3 regions of the Exiguobacterium sp. E4787 genome follow, and region 1 is predicted to be linked to each of the others. Evidence: predicted binding sites of a transcription regulator. Region 1 holds the regulator's gene; each other region holds the start of a gene.

What was found. The regulator Rex, encoded in region 1, represses fermentation and respiration genes when NADH is low (regulators of the CRP and FNR family bind a similar motif). The targets are predictions, from matches to a motif close to TTGTGAAATATTTCACAA.
Region 2: the regulator Rex is predicted to act here: its motif matches at 4,058-4,075, upstream of cydD (thiol reductant ABC exporter subunit CydD).
Region 3: the regulator Rex is predicted to act here: its motif matches at 3,343-3,360, upstream of KNP80_RS01140 (L-lactate dehydrogenase).

What each region holds. Positions count from the first base shown of each region.
Region 1 is NZ_JACSLY010000021.1:8,918-14,133, forward strand. Features, by position in the region: gene KNP80_RS15255 (ABC-F family ATP-binding cassette domain-containing protein) at 1-1,287, opposite strand, end outside; gene KNP80_RS15260 (redox-sensing transcriptional repressor Rex) at 1,437-2,093, shown strand; gene KNP80_RS15265 (twin-arginine translocase TatA/TatE family subunit) at 2,093-2,311, shown strand; gene tatC (twin-arginine translocase subunit TatC) at 2,314-3,102, shown strand; gene KNP80_RS15275 (hypothetical protein) at 3,227-3,520, shown strand; gene KNP80_RS15280 (FAD-dependent oxidoreductase) at 3,713-5,059, shown strand; gene KNP80_RS15285 (PspC domain-containing protein) at 5,092-5,216, opposite strand, start outside.
Region 2 is NZ_JACSLY010000003.1:84,631-89,846, forward strand. Features, by position in the region: gene KNP80_RS05310 (hypothetical protein) at 1-346, shown strand, start outside; gene cydC (thiol reductant ABC exporter subunit CydC) at 594-2,309, opposite strand; gene cydD (thiol reductant ABC exporter subunit CydD) at 2,306-4,030, opposite strand; gene KNP80_RS05325 (Crp/Fnr family transcriptional regulator) at 4,158-4,844, opposite strand; gene KNP80_RS05330 (glycoside hydrolase family 31 protein) at 4,980-5,216, opposite strand, start outside.
Region 3 is NZ_JACSLY010000001.1:205,024-210,239, forward strand. Features, by position in the region: gene KNP80_RS01125 (YqgQ family protein) at 1-26, opposite strand, end outside; gene KNP80_RS01130 (M42 family metallopeptidase) at 23-1,045, opposite strand; gene KNP80_RS01135 (rhomboid family intramembrane serine protease) at 1,061-2,113, opposite strand; gene KNP80_RS01140 (L-lactate dehydrogenase) at 2,268-3,224, opposite strand; gene KNP80_RS01145 (DUF92 domain-containing protein) at 3,394-4,134, opposite strand; gene KNP80_RS01150 (5-formyltetrahydrofolate cyclo-ligase) at 4,143-4,697, opposite strand; gene rpmG (50S ribosomal protein L33) at 4,752-4,916, opposite strand; gene KNP80_RS01160 (1,4-alpha-glucan branching protein domain-containing protein) at 5,001-5,216, opposite strand, start outside.

The sequences.
Region 1 (5,216 bases):
CAGACTCCGCACTTCTTGTTCGCGCATGAGCGGCCAGTCGTTCCAAATCTCGTCGATGACACGGTTGGCGTCCGACAAGTTCTGTTGCTCCTGGTCGTAGTAGCCAATCTCGACGCCGGTGCCGTAGCGGATGTCACCGGTAAGGGGCGGCTGTTGTTTCGTCAACACTTTCAGGAGCGTTGATTTGCCGACTCCGTTCGGGCCGACGAGGGCGACCGATTCGCCGCGCTGCAATTGGAAGCGGAGATTTTGGGCGATCGGTTCTTCATAGCCGATGGCGAGGTCGCTGCCGCTCAATACGTCGTTCCCGCTTTGACGTTTGATTGAGAACGAGAGGACGGCGCTGCGCTCATCACCGTCCGGCGCTTCCATCCGGTCGACTTTCTCGAGCCGTTTACGGACACTCTGGGCCCGCTTCGTCGTTGTCGCCCGGGCGATGTTACGCTGAATGAAATCCTGCATCTTGGCAATCTCTTCTTGTTGCGACTCGAACTGTTTCTTCTCTTGCTCGTAAATGGCAGCCTTCTGTTCAAGGTACTTCGTGTAGTTGCCGACGAAGCGACGGCTCCGGTGGCGCGACAACTCATAGACGACCGAGACGACGCGGTCGAGGAAGTAGCGGTCGTGGGAGACGATGAGGACGGCGCCTTTATAGCCGCTCAAATACTTCTCGAGCCAACCGAGCGTCTCGATGTCCAAGTGGTTCGTCGGCTCATCCAAGATGAGCAGGTCTGGACTCTGGAGCAGCATCTTCGCGAGGGCGAGGCGTGTCCGTTGTCCGCCGGAGAGCGTATCGATGCGGCGTTCGAAGTCGTCCGGATAGAACCGCATCCCGTGAAGGACAGAGCGGATCGTCGCCTCATATTGATAGCCGCCACGGTCTTTAAACGTATGCTGTTCTTCATCGTAAGACGACAAGAGGCGCTCATAGGCGGCCGGGTCGTTCAAGATGCGCTCGGAACCCATGTCTTGCTCCATGCGGCGCAGCGTCTTTTCTTGTTCGATTAAATCGGTGAAGACAGTCAACATTTCGTTCCACATCGTCTCGTTCGACTCTAACCCTGAATCTTGGGCCAGGTAGCCGATGGTGACGTCTTTCGGCTTCATGATATCGCCCGAGTCGTAGTTGTATTCCCCGGCGATGACTTTGAGCAGTGTCGACTTGCCGGCACCGTTACGGCCGACGAGCGCGACGCGTTCGCCTTCTTGAATCTCGAGTTTGACGTTCTCTAAAATCGGCTCGACGCCGAATGATTTCGATAAGTTATTGACTTGCAGTAGGATCAAGTGAAAAAACCCCTTTCTCTCTATTTAGTATACTTTATTTCTTCCCCTTTTCAGGTATATTCATTGAGTGGTCATGTGAATTCGTTTACAATCAAGGTGTATGAAATTAGATTCGTTTGAAACGCGTCGTAAAAAGGAGGCTCTTTCCGTTGAGTCAAAACGAACCAAAGATTCCGCAAGCGACAGCCAAACGGTTGCCACTATACTATCGGTTTATCCAAAGCCTACATTCATCAGGAAAACAGCGTGTCTCTTCTGCTGAACTGAGCGAGGCGGTCAAGGTCGATTCGGCCACGATTCGTCGCGATTTCTCGTACTTCGGTGCGCTCGGGAAAAAGGGATATGGCTATAACGTACAGTATCTGTTAGACTTTTTCCGTAAGACACTGAATCAGGACGAGATTACGAACGTCGCCTTAGTCGGGGTTGGTCATCTTGGGACAGCTTTCGTCAACTACAACTTCCTTAAAAACAATAACACACATATCGTCGTCGGGTTCGACGCAGACGAGACAAAAGTCGGCACGACGATGTCCGGTGTCCCGATTCATCACGTGGATGAGATGGAACAGATCATGAAACAAAACAAGATTGATGTCGCCATCTTAACGGTGCCGTCTACCTATGCGCAGCCTGTCGCGGATGACTTGGTCCGCTTCGGCATCAAAGGCATCTTGAACTTCACACCGGCCAGGCTTACTGTGCCGGACACGGTCCGCGTCCATCATATCGACTTGTCGATCGAACTCCAGTCGCTCATTTACTTTATGCAACACTATCCATCTGCTGAGGGGGTCCATCAATAATGGAATTACTATCATCGTTGCTCGTCGTCGGTATTCCTGGGGGAGCGAGTATCTTCATTATCGCCATCGTCGCGCTCATCATCTTCGGGCCGAAGAAATTGCCTGAATTCGGACGCGCCGCCGGACAAACGCTCCGTGAGTTCAAAAATGCCACAAACGGCATGATGAACGAACATGACGAGAAAGATAAGAAAGAACTTGAGAAGAAAGAGCAGTAATCATGAATCATCAACCTGATCAAGAGCGGGCGCTGTCCGATCACTTGACAGAGCTGCGGAGACGACTGATGCTGTCGGCATTTGTCGTCTTTGCCTTCTTTTTGATCGCTTTGCCGAGTGTCAAATACGTGCTCGCCTATCTGCAGGCGGACCTCGTCGAACGAGGGCTCGAACTGAACGCCTTTGGGGTCGCGGACCCGCTCATGATTTACTTGAACTTGGCGCTCGTCATCGGGCTCGTCGCGTCCGGTCCGTTTCTACTGTATCAACTGTGGGCGTTCGTCGCACCTGGTCTGCACCCGAATGAGCGGAAAGCGACGCTCGCGTATATCCCGATCATCTTCATCTTGTTCTTGATCGGTCTCGCGTTCGCCTACTATTGGTTGTTCCCGCTCGTCCTCGATATCTCGACGGACCTCGGGCAAGACCTTGGGCTGACGCAAATCATCGGGGCGTCGAACTACTTCACGTTCTTGCTGCAACTGACCATTCCATTCGGACTGTTGTTCCAGTTGCCGGTCGTGACGATGTTCTTGACGCGCATCGGTGTCGTGACACCGTACTTCCTCTCAAAAATCAGGAAGTACGCCTACTTCGCCTTATTCGTCATCGCGGCCTTCATCACGCCGCCGGATTTGACGTCGCACCTCATGGTGTCACTGCCTCTCTTTTTCTTGTATGAGATCAGTTTATCGATTTCACGCATCACGTACCGGGGCGTGCTCCGACGTGAGAAAGAGGCGATGGTGAAAGAGCAAGTCGATTTGATGAAACAAATGAATGAGAAGTAAGCATCGTTCTTTAATGGGACGATGCTTTTTTTATGATTGGAAATAAATGTTTTTAACAACAAGATAAACACTGGACCCACGTGATACGATAAAACTACTTAAACATCAGTCAGGGGGAGAAGCGATGGCTTGGGAGTACTACGGGGATGAACTCATCATCATCGGCGTGTTGACGACAATGTTGCTGATTGCCGGACTGAACTTTTTGAAATCGCGATTCAGGCGAAGCCTCGTCTTCTCGTTGATGTTGCTCCTCGCGGGATACGTATCGTGTATCATCGGACTCGTCTGCGTCCGTGGTTGGGACGCGCTGGGGTGGATTTTTATTGGCTTCAGTCTGTACGTGATCGGCCTCCTCACCTATATCGGCGTCGTCACTTACCACTGGTTTAAAGCAAGACGCACGACCCATTCATGAATGAACCGTTCCGGTTGCGGAGCGGTTTTTTTGTTGTCACACCAGCCGTTCAAACTTTAGACATAATTACGTGAAAAAGTGAGCAAAGGGATTGTCAAACCTTCTTGTGAAATAGTACACTAAGTTCAGAAAGTAAATGTGATATTTATCACAAACACTAACTTACCTAACACTCAAAGGAGAGACAACCATATGAAAATCGCAGTCATCGGATGTACACACGCAGGAACAGCAGCAGTCAAAGGATTACTCGCCAAGCACGACAATCTCGACATCACGGTGTATGAGCGGAACGACAACGTCAGCTTCCTCTCATGTGGGATCGCCCTCCACGTCGGCGGTGTCGTCAAACGTGCGGAAGAGCTCTTTTACGCGTCACCGACCGAACTCGAAGAACTCGGCGCGACAATGCGCATGAAGCACGACGTGTTGAACATCGATACGGAAGCGAAGACGGTCCATGCGAAAAACCTCGACACGGGAGAAGACGTCTATGACACGTTCGACCGTTTGATCGTCACGACTGGTTCATGGCCGATCGTCCCGACGCTTCCTGGCATCGAGATGACTGGGATTGAGCTCTGCAAAAACTATGGCCACGCCCAACGCATCATCGAGCGGGCAAAAGACGCGACGAACATCGCCGTCATCGGTGCCGGCTATATCGGTGTCGAGCTCGTCGAGGCGTTCGAAGTGTACGGCAAACACGTCACGTTCATCGATAGTGCCGACCGCATCTTGAACAAGTATCTCGACAAGTCGTTCACAGACCAACTCGAGGCAGACATGACGTCACGCGGCATCGACCTCGAACTCGGCCAGACGGTCGAAGCGTTCCATGGGACAGATGGAAACGTCACGCACGTCGTGACCGATAAAGGTGAGTTCGAGGCCGACCTCGTCATCCTCTGTGTCGGCTTCCGCCCAAACACGGGACTCCTTCAAGGCCAAGTCGACATGCTCGGCAACGGCGCCATTATCGTCGACGAATATATGCGCACGAGCAACCCGGACGTCTTCGCGGCTGGTGACAGCTGTGCCGTCTATTACAACCCGGCGCGCACACATGCCTACATCCCGCTCGCGACGAACGCCGTCCGCATGGGAACGCTCGTCGCCGAGAACTTGATCGCACCGCGTGTCCGTTATCAAGGGACGCAAGGAACGTCAGGTCTCCGTCTCTACGATTGGAACATTGCCTCGTCTGGACTTACAGAAGAAGCAGCTGGACTGTTCGGCCTCGACGTTGAGAGTGTTGTGATTGAGGATGCGTACCGTCCGGAGTTCATGCCGACGGCTGAACCGGTTCAGTTCAAACTCGTCTATGAAGTCGGCACACACCGCGTCGTCGGCGGACAAGTCCTCTCGAAAGCGGACATGACGCAAGCGGTCAACACGTTGTCGCTCGCCATCCAAAACGAGATGACGGTTGAAGAGCTCGCCTATGTCGACTTCTTCTTCCAACCGCACTACAACAAGCCATGGCACTTCATCAACAGTGGGGCGCTCGCGGCGATGAAAGATAAAGTCAACGCATAAAAAAACTCGGGAGCCGCGGCTTCCGAGTTTTTTTATAGATAGCGTGGGGCGTCCTTCATCGAGTTGGCGAGAATCATATAGATGAGGACGTTCCCCGGCACAATCAAAAAGAGCAGACGTACACCGAGCGGGGACAGGTCGAAGTATTCAGCGATGC
Region 2 (5,216 bases), on a different contig from region 1:
CATCTCGATGTTTGCGTTCTCGAAGCTCGTCTCTTTCGAAACGGTCGCTGCGTTCATGATTTCCGTGCTCAGCATCGGGTTTGCGGAACGTATCATCGGGATGATTGTCGCACCGCTCGTGCGGACGTTCTGGCATCAGCACGGCAAGTTGATGCCGCTCTATCTCGACGCCGGCCTCTACATCTTCTTGCTGTCGATTCTCATCCTCGAGTTCTTGATGAACATTCCAGGTGTTGAACTCGGCGCATCAGCCATCGCTGTATTTTATGCGTTCGCGCTCTTCTATATCCGCTATTTGTTCAGCTTGATTCGCTTCACGTTCCGCAAGGGCGTGCCATCAAGCTGACGATTGACCGCAACCCGGACCGGTTGCGGTTTTTTTATCTCATTTTCTAATTGACAATGAGAATCGTTATCATCTATACTCAAGATGTAGCTCCCAAAAGCTTGACGTAACCGTTCCCCAAACCATTACGTCACGTGGATTCCCCTCCACGACACTCTTTTTGAAAGCAATGCGACAACCCCCATTTGTTGCACCCAAATTTGCCATCCAAAAAACGAGCGGCTCTCCGACGGAGCCGCTCGTTTTTTCATGCGAAAATATCTTGCTCGATTTGTTTCAATCCATAGAATACACCGCGGGACTGCATCAGTTCATCATACGTTCCTGTCTCTACGATGCGACCACCTTCCATGACGATGATGTGATCGAAGCGCTCGAGCCCGGTCAGACGATGGCTGACCATGACGAGTGTCGATGACTCGGCACGGCGGAAGACTTCGGCGAACACGTCCGCCTCGGTCCGCGCATCGAGGGCCGACGTCGCTTCATCGAGAATCCAGAGCACCCCGTTCTTCAAGAGCGCCCGGGCAATGGCGAGCCGTTGCCGTTCCCCGCCCGACAAGTTCGCCCCTTTCTCAAGGACAGGCTCATCAAGCGAGAAACCGAGCCGGACGCTCGCGAGCGCCGCTTCCATCTCAGCGTCGGTGAACTCTCCGGCTAGCGCCAAGTTCTCCCGTACCGTCCCGAAAAAGAAGTGGTTCTCTTGAAGGACGACGCTGGCTTCACGCCAGACCGATGCTTGGGTCACATCGTCCAACCGTTGCCCATTCAATCGGATCTCACCGGAATCGGGTCTGACGAAAGCGAGCAACAGTTGCAGGAGCGTCGATTTCCCTGAGCCGCTCGGCCCGACGATGACCGTCTTCGTCCCGCTTCGTAACGTCACATCCACGTCGCTCAGGACGTCTCGGTACGTATCCGGATAGCGATAGGTCACGCGCTCAAACGATACGTCCGGAGCGGATTCGAGTACCATGTCCGTCCGGGCGACTTCGGCCGCGACGATTGCTTCACTCGGCTCGACGACTTCGAGCAGTCGATCGGCCGCTTGCTTGCTGTCGGCAAAGTGGCCTGGGAAGACCGCCATCGGTGTCGCGTTCTCAAACGCGGTGAGCGACATCATAATGAGCATGGCCAAAAATAGGCCGTTTAACTCGCCGTCGACAACGAGATACGCCCCGATAGCAAGAACACCCCACGAGACGAGTAGGGATGCCGCCACGACGAGTGACGAGTTGAAGAACTGATTCGTCACATCCCGTTTCTGTGCTTCGGCGTAACGGTCACTCTGTTCGAGCAGCTCGCCGCGTGTCCGTCCAAGTTGATGATGAAGCAACAAATCGCGATATCCGTACATCATCTCTGTCATCCCACTCGACAGGTCACCCCGTAAAGCGCGAAGCTCGCGGTCGTGCTTGGCACGGATTCGGGCGAAGAACGCCGGAATCAAAAAACCGGTCACGAACACACCGAACAAAATCCAGAGGCTGACCCACATCGAGAAGTACGTGACGAAGAAAATCGTGCTCAAGAAGACGAGCACCAAGATAATCGGCGGATAGAATACCCGTAAAAAGTAGTTTTGCAAGCTCTCGACGTCACCGACGACGCGAGCAAGCAAATCTCCACTCCGATACTTGGCAAAGATGCTCGGCACAAGCGGTTCAAGCTGGCGGTAAAACCGGACCCGCAACTCGCTCAAAATCGTGAACGTCGCCCGGTGCGAGGCAAGGCGCTCTTGATAACGCGCACTCGCCCGAATCACACCGAACAATTTAATCAAGACGACAGGTACCATGAGCGCATAGAGCGGCGGTATGAGGCCGGCCCGTGAGACAAGATAACCGCTCGCCGCGAACAAGGCGACGGCCGCGATGCCGGCCACGTACCCAAAGAAGATCGAGAGGACGATATCTTTCTTCTCTCGCATCATCCATTTCGTGATCGTCCAAAGTGAATTCATCCTCTCACCCCTTTCTGTAGCGTGAACAAGTCAGCGTATTGCGGAACGCTGAGCAGTTCGTCATGCGTGCCTTGGGCGAGTAGCTTTCCATCGTCCATGAACCAAATCGCATCTGCCTGCTTAATTGTATGCAACCGATGCGCGACCGTGACGAGCGTCGCCTCACGCGACAACTCCTCAATCGAACGCCGAACGATTTGCTCCGTCACTAAATCGAGCCCTGTCGTCGGTTCATCAAACAAGATGATGCCGGGACGTTTCAAGAAGGCACGGGCCAAGGCGAGTCGTTGTCGTTCGCCTCCGGACAATCCATAACCGCCTTCACCGAGCTCGGTATGAATGCCGTTCGGCAATTGCGCGATGACATCGTTCAGTCCGGCTGCATTCGCGGCTTCAAGGATTTTTATCTCGTCGGCTGTTTCCCCGAGGGCGATATTATCAGCGACGGTACCGGCGAACAAATACGGATTTTGTGAGATGTACCCGATTGTGTCATACCATGACGAATCGGTGTATGTCTCGAGTGGTTCTCCGTCGACGAGGACACGTCCACTGTCCGGTTTGACGAGTCCGGACAACACGTTCAAAACGGTCGTCTTGCCAGATCCACTCGCCCCGACGAGCGCCACATGAGCGCCAGTAGGAATCATACCGCTCAATGGGTCCAGCGTGAAGCGTCCACCTTCATAGGCGAACGAGACGGCGTCGAGCTCGAGGTCGGGCGTCCGGCTCGTCAACATACGGTCGCCCCAGGTCAAACGTTCATCCGGTGCGTCGAGCGCCTCGAAAATACGATCGGCCGCCCCCATGCTACCGCGTCCGGTGTGGAACGCACCTCCGAGGTCTTTAATCGCCAAATAGTATTCCGGGGCCAATACGAGAATCAAAAAGCCAGAGAAGAACGTCAAGTTCTCCCAGACGACCATTTGGAGCGCCACTTCGAGTGCCACGACGCCCGTGCTGAGCATCGAAATGAACTCGAGCATGAGACCCGACAGGAACGCCGTCTTCAAGACGACCATCGTTGCGTCGCGGAAATCGAGACTACTCTTTTCAATCGCTTGCGCCTCGCGCTCGGTCCGACCGTATAGTTTCAACGTCGTCAATCCTTGCAAGACGTCCAAAAACTTGCCAGAGAACTGATTCATTTTCTCCATCTGCTGTTCCGACTTCTTCTGCGTCGCAATCCCGATGATGATAAAAAAGATTGGAATGAACGGTGCCGTCACCATCATGATGACGCCCGAGATCCAATGTTGACTGAAGACGACGACGAGAATGAGTAGCGGAATAATCGACGTTTGAATGACTTGCGGCCAATATTGACTGAAGTAGGCATCGACCTCGTCGACCGCGTCCATGAACACGCTCACCTTTTTACCGGATTGACCGGATAGTGACGTCTCAATCGGATTCGACGTATAACGGTCGAGCAGTTGCAAGCGGAGTGTTCGTTTCGCTTTCTCCGATAGACTCGCCCCAATCCTCCCCGACATATAGCCGAAACCAGCTCGTGTGACGAGTGCGAGGATGAGCCAGCCGAGCGTCGGAACGATGCTTTCAAACGATGCATTTTTTAAAAAGACTTGATCGACAATGTCGACAATTAAATAAGCTTGAGCCAAAATCGATAATCCAATCATCACTGCCGCGATGACGAGTCCGACGATATGACGTTTTTCTGCTAAAGCGAGAGCTTGCAGTCGTTTCACTGCGTTCATCCTTTCTATCAGTAAGGAAACTTTTCTTTGTGAGGATTCTCACTAATTATACCTGATGCACCCTTTCAAGGCGAACGCTTCGCTTAGCTAGACATGCAAAAAACGCCACGTTCCATACGCGGCGCCATCAAAGCGATTGTTCGAAATATTCAGGATGCCCGATGATCAATTGACGCGCATCGAATTGGAGCACGTCTTCTTTTCGCAAGCGCGATAAGATGTGCGACACGGTCTCTCGTGACGTGCCCGACAACCGCGAAATCTCCACCGTCGTGAAGGGGCAACGGACACGGACGCCCATCGCTTCCGGCTCCCCTAGGTCTTCAATCAAGTAATGAATCGTATTGAGCACCCGGTCGGTCGCACTTGGCGTGATGATGTCTTGGACACGGCGCTCGTGCAAGTCGAGAATCCGATTCATCTGTCCGACGATATGGAGCAACATCGAGGCGTTCCGCGAGACGAGCTGTTCGAAACGATCGGTCGGCATGTAGATGACCTCGATATCGGTCAACGCCTCGGCTGAATGTTGATAATACGGTTCCGTCATCAAACCGCGATACGGGAACAGTTGCTTCGGCTTCAAATAGTCCGCATATTGGTGGGTCGCCGTCTCGTTGCAACGCTCGAGCTTCACATACCCACTAATCAAGAAATAGACCCGTTCCCGGGGATCGCCTTCCATGAACAAGAGCTGACCTTTCCGATACACGCGGCAATACACATGCGGCAACAGCGCCTCGAGCTCTCGTGTGGCAGATTTAGCGAACACATCAAGCTGTCTCAACTCGTCTACCGTCCATTTTGGTTTCATGTCGCATCCTCCAATCCGTCTTGCCTCTCTTTTTTAGTATAAAACACCCCTTTTGTGAAAGCGCTTACAAAATCCGACGATTTTCTGACAAAAAAAAGAAGGGCATGATTGCCCTTTTCCGTCACAACAAATTATTCAGTCGAGCATCAATTCCATGATTGCGTCTTGCAGGTCGCGATCGAGTTCGAGCGCGTGTAAATCGAACAGCCATGCCTCAAGCCGTGTCTTCGCGGCGGCTGAGCGGTACAACCGATCTTTCAAATCGTATGAGATCTCGGCACGGTCCAAGAAACGATACAGCCGATCAAGACGATGGTCGTTCGCCGTCACGTCGACCGGGAGCTCGACGGTCAGCTCGTCCGTGATTGGACC
Region 3 (5,216 bases), on a different contig from region 1:
TGCTGGACGTCATAAAAATTCTTCATCGTTCGTCCTCCATCGTGGTGAGCACGAAACGGTACAGCAGTTCCCGCGTCGCTTCGAGCGATTTGAGATGCGTCCGCTCATAGCTATGGCTCGACTCGATGCCTGGTCCGACGAGCGCGTGGCGCACATCGTAGCCGGCTCCGATTGCAGCCGATGCGTCCGATCCATAGTACGGATAGATATCGACTTTATGGGCAATGTCATGTTCCCGACATAACGCGGTGAATTGACGGCGCAACCCGAGATCATACGGGCCTGACGAATCTTTCGCACAAATCGAAACTGTATACTCGTCCGAGTGTTGGCCGTCCCCGAGCGCACCCATATCGACAGCGATATATTCAGTCACCGCTTTGGGAATCCCGGCATTGCCCCCGAACCCGACCTCTTCATAGTTCGAGATCAAGTAATGGACCGGGTGCGGCAACTCCGCCCCGACCAGATCTTTCGCCAAATCGAGCAAGATGGCAACGGACGCCTTGTCATCGAGATGACGTGATTTGATATAACCGGCGTCGGTCTGACGGAAGCGCGGGTCGAACGAGACGAAGTCCCCGACCTCGATACCGAGGGTCCTCACGTCTTCGGCTGTATGGACGTCCGCGTCCAAGCGCACTTCGATCGTTGACGCCGTCCGTTCGGCGCTATTCGTGTCCTTATAGACATGAACGCTCGATTGATGAATGAGAATCGTTCCTTCAATCGGCGCACCCGTCTCGGCATGAACCAGACAGTTCTCCCCTTCGATTGCGGTCCAGGCGTATCCGCCGACTTGCGTCAAGCGCAAGCGGCCGCTCGGCAAGATTTCTTTCACCATCGCGCCCAGCGTATCGACATGGGCCGTCAACAGACGGGCACGATCCGATTTGCCCTCAAATGTCGCCAGAAGCGCTCCTTTGTTCAAGCGTTTCGTGGGGATCCCGAGTGCAGTCAGTTCTTGTTCGACGAATCCGATCGCCTCGTCCGTCATCCCGGACGGACTTGGAATTTCAACCAATTGCTTCAACGTTTCAATCATACTCTTACTCCTTTGTCATCGATTGTAGCCGAGCCAAAATAATGCGCCGGACGCCACGAACACGAGCCCAGCAAATAGCAAGCGACGTTTCTTCACGTGTTCATCCGGTAAGCCGACCACTCCCGCCATCAGAAAGCCCCCGACGAGTCCACCCGCGTGTGCGGAATGGTCCAAACTAGCGCCAAGGACGAAAGCGAGTCCCACGTTTAATCCTAACATAATAAACAGTGGAGGGCCGAGTGTCTTCATAAATAAGGAGCGGTCGCGAAGTCCGAAATAGAGCAGTGCGCCGACAAGCCCAAACAATGCCCCGGACGCGCCGGCCGAGATGGCTTCGCTGAACGCATACGACGCGACCGTGGCGATGACACCTGCCAACAGATAAATGGTGGCGAAACGCGTCGACCCGTACATTCGTTCCACGAGCGGGCCGAGTGACCAGAGCGCGAACATGTTGATGGCGAAATGGAACCAACCGATATGTAGAAACATCGGTGTGATCAGACGCCACCATTCTCCTTCGTCGATGAGAGGATTCACTTTCGCACCGAAGCGGATGAGCGTGTTCGGATCGAGCGTCGAGCCGATTGATTCGGCGAACCACATGACGAGGAACGTCACAAACATGATCGCGTAGACGAACTGAGGCTTCCCAAAGGCGAACCGTTGCTTCAGTTCATTTTTTCGTTGTTGGTCGAGAGCGACTGCACGCGGGCGATATGACGTTTCCGTTTCGGCGCACGGCCGCATCTCGAGCTTCACTTTTGCCGCAATCGGGAACGTGAGCGACGACAGACGCTCTTCATCGACGAGCGGGTCCCCATAAATGTGGACATGGAGCTTCTCTCGGCCGATTCGGGCCAAGCGAAACGAGTTCATGACCGCCTCGACGTCCAAGGCGACATGGTTCGCCCACGCCTTATCTGTCCGTATGTAGAGGTGATAGACATCCCCCGCTTTCGTGTCAAACAATAAAAGTGCCCGCGACGGCTCTAAGACGCCTTCGATGCGTCCTCCTGCTTCGACGGCACGATATACATCTTCCCAAAAACAAGCTGGTTCTGTCATGTTGGCTCACCTCCTTCCATACTTTCATTCTAAAGGAATTTAGGCGGGACGACAAAATCGAGCATCGCCCCAATCTGCCCCGCTCTTCCGTCTGCCCAAAAAAAACCGTAGTGGCGGGAGCCAACTACGGTCATGACAGAACGAGTAATCGTTTTTATAAGACAGGCTGCATCGTTTTCAATAACACTTCTGCCGAATGATGCATCTTTTGTTTTTCTTCGTCTGACAACTCGATTTCCACGACTTGACGGACTCCTTGGCGGTTGATGATGGCCGGTACACCGATATGGATATCGTTCAAGCCGTATTCACCATCTAAATGTGCGCCGACCGTCAACAACGTGTTCTCGTTACGGAGCACGGCCTTGACGAGACGGAGCAAACCGAGGCCGATGGCGTAGTACGTCGCGCCTTTGCGCTCGATGATGTGGTACGCCGCGTCCCGAACGTTGACGTAGATGTCTTCGAGGTCTTCCCATGTATACTCGTCGTTCTCTTCAAGCAACTGCTCGACCGACTTCCCGTAGATGCGGGCGTTGCTCCAGGCCGCGAATTCCGTGTCTCCGTGCTCACCCATGATGTAGGCGTGGCAGTTGCGTGGATCGACGTTGAAATAGTCACCGAGCATGTACCGGAGACGTGACGTATCGAGTACCGTTCCTGATCCGAACACGCGGTGCTTCGGTAAACCTGAGTATTTCCAAGCCAAATGTGTCATGATGTCGACCGGGTTCGAGGCGATGATGATGATGCCGTCGAATCCAGATGCCATGATGTCCCCAATCATCGATTTCATGATTTTGGCGTTCTTCTCGACGAGGTCGAGGCGAGTTTCACCCGGTTTTTGTGGTGCACCGGCAGTGATGACGACGATATCTGCTGCACCACAGTCCGTATAGTCCCCTGCCCAGACGCGCATCGGTGAAGAAGCGAACGAGACGCCGTGGTTCAAGTCCATCGCTTCGCCTTCCGCCTTCGATTTGTTGATGTCGATAATGACGAGTTCCTCACAAAGACTTGCTGTCGTCAATTGGTACGCAAAGCTGGCACCGACCGCTCCGGCACCGACGAGCGCGACGCGTGTTACTTTTGCATGATTTAATGTTTCCATATTGATTCTCCACCCTTCGAACAATCTGTTTCATGTTTTTGTTATGTCTGTTACATAAAGATTGTAACATCATTCACAAACACTCACTACTAAGGAAACCGTTTTCACTTTGGCGATATTGTGACGAAATTCACATTCGTTTGAAACATCTACATTTTCTGTACTACCCTCATCGTAACAAGAGGAAACTAATCGTCGCGGCCGCGGCGATCGACAAAAAGTTGACGGCGTCATTGCCGAGAAAACGCCAGCCCGACACATAAGCCGCCGGCTCACGATGATGCATTTTCTTCTCGGTCAACTTGCCGCACACACGGCATCGGTATTTCCGTTGCACCGTGGCCCCTAACAACGTGTCGACGACGCTGCCGCTCAATCCAAGGGCGATCAAGACGAGCGCGAACGTCACATCGATCTCGATAAATGGAAGCAAGGCGAGGATGATGACCGTTGCCCCGACAATCGACATGACCGTACCGAACACGGACACCCCACCACTCGTTCCCGGTTCGACTTCACGGAACGTCCGAATCGAGCGCGGTTTCTGCTTGGCGAGGACGCCGAACTCAGATCCCCACGTATCACTCGTCGCCGCGGCAATCGAGGCGACATAGGCGAATAACCAGGCGTCGTTTGGCGCAAGAATCATTCCAAGCGCCGTCACCATGCCGACACCCCCATTGGCGAGCACCTGCACGAAATCACGGGGACCCGATTTCTCAACAATCTCATCGACAGGCGCCTTGTCCCGGGCACGATATTTCGAGGCGAGCGACGATGTCGAGAAGAAGACACCGAGTAAATAGAGCCCGAACCAACCGAAACCGTAGCCGATGACCGTCCCAGTCACGACCGTTAAGACGGCACCGGAGCGGGTCAACGAGCGCAATCGATAGCCGGCAAAGGCCACCAAACAAGTTACAACGAAGATGGCGAACATAAAATCGTTTCCCTTTCCGTCACGATGAATTCGACAGGAATGTCGTGTGGCTCAATCGGGATCTCATCGAGCAGTTGAACGTCATAGGCCAACGCGATGGTCGTCCCATTGTACGTGGCGAGGTAGCGATCATAATAGCCGCCTCCCCATCCGATTCGATAGCCGGACCGGTCAAACACGCGGCCGGGGACGATACATACGTCAATCGAGCGCATCGTCGCTTCAGTCGTCGGCTCCAATATATTCATGACGCCCGGCTCGAGGTCTTCTAGCGAATGAATCTCATGGAACGTGAGTCCCTGTTTCGTAACTTTCGGCACAAACACTGATTTTCCTGCCTTCCATGCTAAGCGGATGAGCGGCAACGTATCAATCTCTAAATCGAGGGCGAGCGTGACAGCCACCGTGTCCGCCTCTTGCCACGCCTTCAGTTCGGTCAATGTATGTATGATGACGCGGTCCCGGTCCGACCGATCGTCGAGTTCACGGATTTGACGATGTACGTCTTGCCGAAGTTGTTTCTTTTCAATCACTTCAATTCCCCCTTGTTCAAAAAAAGGCCGCCACATGAGTGACGGCCAGTCTCATTATTTCACTTCGCGGTAAAGCGTGTGACGACGGAGACGTGGGTTGTATTTGCGCAATTCGAGGCGCTCTGGGTTGTTACGTTTGTTTTTCTTCGTGATGTACGTGCGATCGCCTGTTTCTGTGCAAGCTAGTGTGATTTTAACGCGCATTTCTTTCACTCCCATCTTACTAATGTTGTATCAAGTGCTTTTGCTTTACAGTCTAAGCATACTCAATTATCCTACCAATTTTTATTTGAAAAAGCAAGGTTATTTCGTGTTCTTTTTCAAACGTTTTTGCCCGTATGGCGAAGCATCGAGCGGCAGGCAGGTTTTTACGTTATCACCAATCGCATAGCGCATTCCGACTTCCTCAGTCGATAGTTGTTCGCAGATGTACACCGTGTCGGCTTCAGCGAGGACGCTGTTCTCGATTCGGTGAATCGCATCGAACAGACCGCCGTGTCCGTGCGGATTGCGGGTCGT